2 regions of the Lysinibacillus sp. JNUCC-52 genome follow, and region 1 is predicted to be linked to the other one. Evidence: a T-box and tRNA genes for the amino acid it is inferred to sense, from the RefSeq annotation. Region 1 holds a T-box; the other holds one or more tRNA genes.

Region 1 (4,585 bases):
TTCACGTAACTCATCGAAGTTTGCTTGCTCATCTACTGAAGGGAAGTCCGTTAATTGAACTGATACCTCTTCCACAACACCTTGTGCATGTAAATAAGACCAAACTTCATCCGTTGTATGTGGAATAATTGGTGTCATAATTTTTACTAATGTCATTAATGTATCGTAAATAACTGTTTGCATTGCACGACGATCGTGATTGTCATGACCTTCAATATAAACAACATCTTTAGCGATGTCCAAGTAGAATGAAGATAGTTCTACAGCAACAAAGTTATTAACCGCATGGTAGACAGCAGCAAAATCATAACGATCATAAGCGCTACGCACTGTTTTTAATACATCTTGTAGACGCATGTAAATGTATTGATCCATTTCACGTAAATCAGCATACGCTACACGGTCTTTTAGTGGATTAAAATCAGCTACATTGCCGTGTAAGAAACGGAATGTATTACGGATTTTACGGTACACTTCAGATACTTGCTTTAACATATCCATTGAAATACGAACATCAGCAGTATAATCTACTGAAGCTACCCATAGGCGTAAAATATCTGCACCGTATTGATCCATTACCTTTTGAGGAATAATTACATTTCCTAATGATTTACTCATTTTGCGACCATCGCCATCTAAAACGAAACCATGCGTTAATAGACCTTTATATGGTGCATAGCCATTAATTGCGACAGACGTAATTAATGATGAGTTAAACCAGCCACGGTGTTGGTCAGAGCCTTCTAAGTAAAGATCTGCTGGATATTTCATACCACGTTCTACTAGTACACCTTGGTGAGATGATCCAGAGTCAAACCATACATCCATAATATCGTTTTCTTTTGTGAATTCACCATTTGGACTACCTGGATGTGTAAAGCCTTCTGGTAATAATTCTTTTGCTGTCATTTGGAACCAAATATTTGATCCATGCTCACGGAATAGTGAAGAAATACGCGCAATTGTTTCTGGTGTAATAATTGGCTCACCATTTTCAGCATAGAAAATCGGAATTGGGACACCCCATGCACGTTGACGAGAAATAACCCAGTCTCCACGGTCACGAATCATATTATAAAGACGCGTTTCACCCCAAGCAGGTGTAAATGCTGTTGATTTAACCGCTGCTAATAACTCATCACGGAATGCATCGATTGACGCAAACCATTGTGGTGTTGCACGATAAATAACTGGTTTTTTCGTACGCCAGTCATGTGGGTAAGAGTGCGTAAAGAAGTTTAATTTTTCTAATGCGCCAACTTCTTCTAATTTGGCTGTAACCATTTTATTTGCATCATTGTAGAAGACACCTTCAAAGCCTGGTGCTTCGTCAGTATAACAACCGCTATTATCCACTGGGCTAAGAATTGGTAAACCGTATAACTTACCAATTTGATAGTCATCTTCACCATGTCCAGGAGCTGTATGAACACAACCAGTACCCGCTTCAGCCGTAACGTGCTCACCGACCATGACAAGCGAATCACGGTCATAGAATGGATGTTGTGCTACGATGCGATCTAAAGCTTCCCCTTTTACTTCTTGGATCACTTCGTAAGATTCCCATTCAAGCTCTTTTGCCACTGTTTCAAGTAATTCTTTTGCAATAATGAACTTTTTATCCGCTACTGCTACAACAACATAGATGAATTCTGGATTTAGAGAAATCCCTAAGTTTGCTGGTAATGTCCAAGGCGTAGTAGTCCAAATAATAAATTTCGCATCAGCTGGTACAACACCTTTTGCATCTTTAATCGCAAAGCTTACATAAATAGAAGCTGATTTTACATCCTTATATTCAATTTCAGCCTCTGCTAATGCAGATTCTGAAGATGGTGACCAGTACACTGGTTTTAGGCCTTTATAAATATAGCCTTTTTCAGCCATTTTACCGAACACTTCAATTTGTCGAGCTTCAAATTCTGGTTTTAACGTAATATATGGGTTTTCCCAATCACCGCGAATTCCTAATCGACGGAATTGCTCACGCTGATTGTCGATTTGTTCATATGCATATTTTTCGCAAAGCTCACGGAATTCAGCAATGGACATTTCTTTACGTTTTACACCTTTGTTTGTTAACGCTTGCTCGATTGGTAAACCATGTGTATCCCAGCCAGGAATATAGTTAACATGGAAACCTGTCATTGAACGATGGCGTGTAATCATATCTTTCAGTACTTTGTTTAAGGCATGACCAATATGGATATCACCATTTGCATATGGAGGGCCATCATGTAGAACGTACTCAGGACGACCTGCTGTACGCTCCATTTGTAATTTATTGATGTCCATCTCATTCCATTTTTCTTGCATTTTTGGTTCATTCGCTGGTAAATTTCCACGCATTGGGAAATCCGTTTTTGGCATTAGTAAGGTTTCTTTATATTCAACCATTTGTTAATTCCTCCTTTATTTTTTGCAAACAGAGAACAATTGCTAAGCATTTCATTACATTGGACAAATTGTTGTGAGCACCAAGCAAAAGTAAATATGACACATCTTGTGCCAGTATTTTAAACTGCGCCTTTTTGCTATACTTTCCTAGTGACACGCAAAACAATCCAATAACAACAAAAAAGCCTCTCCATCCCTAAAAGGGACGAGAAGCTTGAACTCGCGGTACCACCCTAGTTGTAGTACATAATTGTACTACCGCTTGAAAGCACGTTAACGTTGTGCGCTCCGAAATAACTTACTTAACGTTCAGTTATTTAGCTCAGAAGTGATTTTCTTTGTTAATTGCTTGTTTGGGCTCCCACTATCCCCAAATCGCTTTACTACACCTAACAAATACTGTCTTCGTCTCTGCCTATATGCATATCTGTTCTTTTTAATTACTATGACAATAGTATATGGAAATCCATGTATGGCGTCAAGTCATATTCATTCAATGACTACTTCACTTTTTCGTCAATGGACCATTTAAATTTCTTCTGATTCTTGTGCATCCTCAACAGAAGACTGAATTTCTGTTAGATCAATATCATATTGCAATAAATGATCCCAGTCGTCTGCATTCAGTAAATCCAATTGTGCTTCGACAAGCATTTTAAAACGATTGCGGAAAACTTTGGACTGCTTTTTCAGCTCATCTATTTCTATTGTTACTTTACGTGCTTTCGTTAACGCCTCATTAATAATACGGTCGGCATTTTTTTCAGCTTCTTTTACAATTAGCTTTGCTTCTTTTTGTGAATTTCTTCGTACTTCATCTGCTGCCTCTTGTGCGACAACAATTGATTTTTGTAATGTTTCCTCTAAAGAATTAAAATGTCTCGCTTGCTCTAAAGCCATTTCTAATTGCTTATCGACATCTTTTTTTTCACGTAGTAATTTTTCATAATCTTTAATGATTTGATCTAAAAATTCATTTACTTCATCTTCAGCATATCCCCTGAAAGATTTTGTAAACTCCTTATTATGTATATCAATAGGTGATAATGGCATACGATCCTTCTCTCCTTTACAAGTACATTCGTAAGTTCTATTATACAATTGTTCTAACAACTTAGCAGTAAAAATAAATAGAAATTACATGTTTTTTAGCCTTTTTGGGTCAAACGACCGATTTGTAAACGAATTTTATCTTTCTTTGTTCGGCCTTCTGTCATTATTATTTTTACGCGACCACTACCTCGTACTGATAAAATATCACCTTCTTGACATTCAAATGCAACACTATCTCGTTCAGTCCAGTTTACACGCACTTTTTTTCCAGTAATAAGTGCTTGTGCTTTTTGACGAGACACTTTTAATACTGTTGCGATAATGACATCTAAACGCATAGAAGAAACGGTATGGGATTCTTCCTGCCAATCGTCTTCATTGTCAATAAGCGCTTGTGACTCTTTAATTGATTCTACGTGTACTTTTATTTTGCCTATCCCTGTTAAATGAAGGCGTACATAGTCTGCTACTTCTTCAGCCACAACAAACTGTACTTGTTGCTCATTCACCCGAATATCTCCGAATTTAGCTCTATCTAATCCTAATGATAATAGAGCACCGAGAACATCTGGATGGCGCAGTTGTACAAATCTTGCAGGATAGTGAATAGTAAATACTGTTAACTGATAATCTTCCGCTTGCGGTTCGAAATATGTCGGGAAAATTAGCATACGTTGACGTTCTGCTTCATGAAACAAGCCATCACTAGTCGTTTGAAGCATATTGTTCTGCGTAATAACAGACTTTACGATAAAGCGCTGCCTTGGATCTAAAAAATCTGTAAGTTTCGGAGCATAGCGATCTTCCACCTCACGTTGCCAGCTTACTACTTGCTCAATAAAAGGCTGCTCATCCTTCCTAAAATGTTGTATTAAATGCTCCATTTATTGTTCACCCCATCTACCTCATCCAATTGAAACTATTAGTTTAGTTAAGTCTAGTATTCCCTTTTTACACAAAAAATCCCCACTAATTGTGAGGATTTTAACTAAAACATAAAGAATATTTTTTGAATCACAATAAAAAGCCCATTTTTAATAAAATTCAACATAAAAATTGCCACGATCGGAGAAATATCAACCATACCAATAGGAGGAATGATCTTTCTGAAAAGCCCTAAATATGGCTCGCATAG
Region 2 (4,585 bases), 2.1 Mb from region 1:
CATAATCCATAAAGGAATTTCTTCGTATCCTTCCCACATCGTATCCTGTATAATAACCCAGCCATTGCTATCTGCAAGCTGTGACGTATAACGCACGGTATCATCATAATTCATTGTCGTGATTTCTGCGTATGCCCCTTCGTTCTTAATATTTTGCAAACGCTCTTCCGCGCTGCCAGCTGGCATATAAATCCGTGCTTTACATCCTAGTTCTCTAGCAGCCCATGCAACCCCTCGTCCATGATTGCCATCTGTTGTTGAAATAAAGGTTAAATTGCCTAGTTGTTCTTTTACATCAGGCGACTTTAATTGTTCGAATGACAGATCATCAATATGTTGACCTAGCAATTTCGCAACATACTGGCCAATTGCATAAATGCCCCCTAAAACCTTAAATGCATTTAAGCCAAATCGAAATGACTCATCTTTCACGAAAATTTTATTGACCTCTAAATGGGATGCTAAAAAATCTAAACTACGTAAAGGTGTCTGTTTAAAACCTTCATATGTACGATGAAATCGTTCCACACGATTCACCTGTTCCGCTGTAAAACTTTGTAGTGCATGTTCTAATCGCTCTATGTTTTCCTGTAAATGAAATTGTTGATTGTCTATCCATTTCAAGTTATGGCTCATCCTTATCCCCCTCTATTTTAGCGTTCATTACTATATTACCTGAAAATTCAATTAAAAAGAATAATAGTATGTACTATAGTAGATACTATTCTATATAAGTCGTAAAATTTCGCTTTATTTATTAGCTATCTTTCACTCTAACAAAAAAAACGCAGTAAATGTGATAATCACATTTACTGCGTTTTAGTATGACCCCTACGGGATTCGAACCCGTGTTACCGCCGTGAAAGGGCGGTGTCTTAACCGCTTGACCAAGGGGCCAATGGCGGAGAAGGAGGGATTTGAACCCTCGCGCCGGTTACCCGACCTACACCCTTAGCAGGGGCGCCTCTTCAGCCTCTTGAGTACTTCCCCACAAATAAAAAATGGCTCCGAAGGCAGGACTCGAACCTGCGACAACCTGATTAACAGTCAGGTGCTACTACCAACTGAGCTACTTCGGAATAATGGTGGGCCTAAATGGACTCGAACCATCGACCTCACGCTTATCAGGCGTGCGCTCTAACCAGCTGAGCTATAGGCCCATTTGGAGCGGGTGATGAGAATCGAACTCACGACATCAGCTTGGAAGGCTGAGGTTTTACCATTAAACTACACCCGCGTATATGGTGGGTCAGGACGGAATCGAACCGCCGACACTTAGAGCTTCAATCTAATGCTCTACCAACTGAGCTACTGACCCATATACTTCTTACTAAGCTATCAACTTATTTAAAAAATGGCGGTCCCGACCGGGATCGAACCGGCGATCTCCTGCGTGACAGGCAGGCATGTTAACCGCTACACCACGGGACCATTTGGTTGCGGGGGCCGGATTTGAACCAACGACCTTCGGGTTATGAGCCCGACGAGCTACCACTGCTCCACCCCGCGAAAATACTATTTATTATATCGAGTTGTTAGCACACCATTTACTAAATAAAAACTGGAGGAGGTAGAGGGATTCGAACCCCCGCGCGGTGTTACCCGCCTGTCGGTTTTCAAGACCGATCCCTTCAGCCAGACTTGGGTATACCTCCGTAGTATATAAATGGTGGACCTTGCAGGACTCGAACCTGCGACCGGACGGTTATGAGCCGTCTGCTCTAACCAACTGAGCTAAAGGTCCTTTAAGATGGCGGCGGAGGGAGTCGAACCCACGACCTTTCGGGTATGAACCGAATGCTCTAGCCAGCTGAGCTACACCGCCAGGATCTTTATACTGGTTATAAATTATGGTGGAGCCTAGCGGGATCGAACCGCTGACCTCCTGCGTGCAAGGCAGGCGCTCTCCCAGCTGAGCTAAGGCCCCATAATTATATCTGTTAGGAAATGGTCGGGAAGACAGGATTCGAACCTGCGACCCCTTGGTCCCAAACCAAGTGCTCTACCAAGCTGAGCTACTTCCCGTTCATTTATTGGCGCGCCCGGCAGGAGTCGAACCCACAACCTTCTGATCCGTAGTCAGACGCTCTATCCAATTGAGCTACGGGCGCTTACTATTTAAAAAATGGTGCCGAGGGCCGGAATCGAACCGGCACGGTAGTCACCTACCGCAGGATTTTAAGTCCTGTGCGTCTGCCAGTTCCGCCACCCCGGCACATTTGGAGCGGAAGACGAGGTTCGAACTCGCGACCCCCACCTTGGCAAGGTGGTGTTCTACCACTGAACTACTTCCGCATGTGCATAAGATTATTTATCCTGGCAATTATGAAATTAAAAATAAATGGTGCGGGTGAAGGGAGTCGAACCCCCACGCCTCGCGGCGCTAGATCCTAAGTCTAGTGCGTCTGCCAATTCCGCCACACCCGCATATTATTGTTGGCAATTATAAAAATGGTGAGCCATGAAGGACTCGAACCTTCGACCCTCTGATTAAAAGTCAGATGCTCTACCAACTGAGCTAATGGCTCAAAAAATGGTGCCGGCTATAGGAATCGAACCCACGACCTACTGATTACAAGTCAGTTGCTCTACCTGCTGAGCTAAACCGGCATATGGTGGAGGATGACGGGCTCGAACCGCCGACCCTCTGCTTGTAAGGCAGATGCTCTCCCAGCTGAGCTAATCCTCCTGGGTATTATGCCTAGCGACGTCCTACTCTCACAGGGGGAAGCCCCCAACTACCATCGGCGCTAAAGAGCTTAACTTCCGTGTTCGGTATGGGAACGGGTGTGACCTCTTTGCCATCATCACTAGACTATGTTTGGTTTCTAATTTACTACATATTCATGAAACCTTTATGTATGTCGTTTTGAAGTTGTTTACCTGTCCTTCAAGACAAGAATTATTGTATAACGATTATCAACATATTGCAACCCTTTTTTATAAAAAAAAGAAATTATTACTTTTTGAAGATATTTTTGTTATGTGAGAGAAATTATCGCTCTGCTAATCATTATAGCAATTGTTTTTTCAAAAGAAAACATTTTATTAATAAAAATAAAAACTTTATCGTATAAGCACATAGTAAAAGCATGCTAAAGAAAACTAACAAACAAAACTACTACCCTTTTTGCAGTCTAGCGATACACAACAAGCGCGCATATTACGAATGTGCCTGTGTACAGTTTCCCCAATAGATTTTTATTTGAAACTACTTGGATAGATATTAGATAAAAACTTTAATATTCTACCCTTCAATGTATTTCCTAATCATATTTAAGAAAAGCCTTTGATTTTCACTGAAAGTGGGGACTCTAAGTGAAAATCTAAAGCTTTTTTATAAAATATTTTACTAACATTTATATTTCCGTTTAGTATTTTACAAAAACATTAGTAAGAGCAGCAACTAACTGATCAATTTCTTCAAATGATGTTGTTGGTCCAAAGGAAATTCTAAAAAATTGGCGTGCCTCCTCCATCGTATAGCCCATTGATAAAATTGCCTTTGTACCAGACTCACTGTGAATATCACAAGCACTCCCCGTTGAAATACAAATACCTGCTTCGTTTAATTTTAACAACACATATTGCCCCTCTACTTTTTCCATTATCAAGCCGCATATACTAGGCAGTTGATTGTTACATTCAATCAACTGACAAGTTGACGGTAAATTGTTTCGTAAATATTGGCGCAGTAATTCATAATGTTGACGCTCATATTGATAGTTTTCAATAGCTGTCGCAAATGCAACAATGGCAGGTGTATCTAATGTTCCTCCTCGTAAACCTCGTTCATGCGTTACACCAGGCGTTAATGCTGGAACTCGAATTTTCGGATTGATAAAAATAGCCCCACATCCTTTTGGTCCTCCTATTTTATGGGCTGAAACCGTTATCGCATCTACATTTGCACTAAATGAATATGTTGCTAGTTTACTAAATGACTGCACACAATCCACATGAAAAAATATATTTGCATTATTTGCTATTTCGACGATTTCCTCTACAGGTTGGATGGAACCTATTTCGGAATTTACATGCTGAATCGTTATTAATGCTGTATCTTCCCTTATTGCTTTTCGAACTTGTTCTACATCAATACACCCATTTAGCTGTAAAGGTAATTTCGTGATGGCAAACCCCATTTTTTCAAGTGTATTTAATGCTGCATGAACTGATGTATGTTCAGCCTGGGATGAAATAATATGCTTACCCTGTTTTGCAGCTAAAGCTAGTGACAAAATTGATAGTATATTTCCCTCTGTGCCGCTCCCAGTAAAAATTATCCCATTCCGTTCAACGCCGAGAGTTTTGGCTAGTACAGTTCTTGCCTGCTCCACAAAATAATTTGCTTGTCCTCCTAAATCGTGTAAGCTCGCACTATTTCCATAATAACGTTTTGCTACATCACAATAAGCCTGAAGTGCGTTACTGGACATTGGAGATGTTGCTGCATAATCCATATAAATCATCTAATTCTCCCTTTCTAGTCATCAAGTCTTGTTTTCCTTTTTATTTTATGTAAAGATATGTGTCAAGACAACTGTAAAGAAGGTATTGCTATGGATGTAAAGACAGACATACT

What was found. A T-box is a leader RNA that pairs with one kind of tRNA and senses whether it is charged. The one in region 1 lies ahead of ileS (isoleucine--tRNA ligase), so its partner is inferred to be a tRNA-Ile.
Region 2: it has a tRNA-Ile gene. The T-box ahead of ileS (isoleucine--tRNA ligase) is inferred to sense a tRNA for this amino acid. The anticodon was not compared.

What each region holds. Positions count from the first base shown of each region.
Region 1 covers NZ_CP065546.1:1,742,944-1,747,528, forward strand. The annotation lists gene ileS (isoleucine--tRNA ligase) at 1-2,397, opposite strand, end outside; T-box leader at 2,596-2,818, opposite strand; gene JNUCC52_RS08945 (DivIVA domain-containing protein) at 2,926-3,450, opposite strand; gene JNUCC52_RS08950 (YlmH family RNA-binding protein) at 3,546-4,334, opposite strand; gene JNUCC52_RS08955 (YggT family protein) at 4,439-4,585, opposite strand, start outside.
Region 2 covers NZ_CP065546.1:3,803,479-3,808,063, reverse strand. The annotation lists gene JNUCC52_RS18925 (diaminopropionate ammonia-lyase) at 1-636, opposite strand, end outside; tRNA gene JNUCC52_RS18920 (tRNA-Glu) at 826-897, opposite strand; tRNA gene JNUCC52_RS18915 (tRNA-Ser) at 900-990, opposite strand; tRNA gene JNUCC52_RS18910 (tRNA-Asn) at 1,003-1,079, opposite strand; tRNA gene JNUCC52_RS18905 (tRNA-Ile) at 1,084-1,160, opposite strand; tRNA gene JNUCC52_RS18900 (tRNA-Gly) at 1,164-1,237, opposite strand; tRNA gene JNUCC52_RS18895 (tRNA-Phe) at 1,243-1,318, opposite strand; tRNA gene JNUCC52_RS18890 (tRNA-Asp) at 1,356-1,431, opposite strand; tRNA gene JNUCC52_RS18885 (tRNA-Met) at 1,435-1,509, opposite strand; tRNA gene JNUCC52_RS18880 (tRNA-Ser) at 1,563-1,655, opposite strand; tRNA gene JNUCC52_RS18875 (tRNA-Ile) at 1,668-1,744, opposite strand; tRNA gene JNUCC52_RS18870 (tRNA-Met) at 1,752-1,825, opposite strand; tRNA gene JNUCC52_RS18865 (tRNA-Ala) at 1,852-1,927, opposite strand; tRNA gene JNUCC52_RS18860 (tRNA-Pro) at 1,949-2,025, opposite strand; tRNA gene JNUCC52_RS18855 (tRNA-Arg) at 2,035-2,111, opposite strand; tRNA gene JNUCC52_RS18850 (tRNA-Leu) at 2,127-2,215, opposite strand; tRNA gene JNUCC52_RS18845 (tRNA-Gly) at 2,221-2,295, opposite strand; tRNA gene JNUCC52_RS18840 (tRNA-Leu) at 2,343-2,427, opposite strand; tRNA gene JNUCC52_RS18835 (tRNA-Lys) at 2,453-2,528, opposite strand; tRNA gene JNUCC52_RS18830 (tRNA-Thr) at 2,535-2,610, opposite strand; tRNA gene JNUCC52_RS18825 (tRNA-Val) at 2,614-2,689, opposite strand; rRNA gene rrf (5S ribosomal RNA) at 2,700-2,815, opposite strand; gene JNUCC52_RS18815 (cysteine desulfurase family protein) at 3,372-4,463, opposite strand; gene nadB (L-aspartate oxidase) at 4,563-4,585, shown strand, end outside.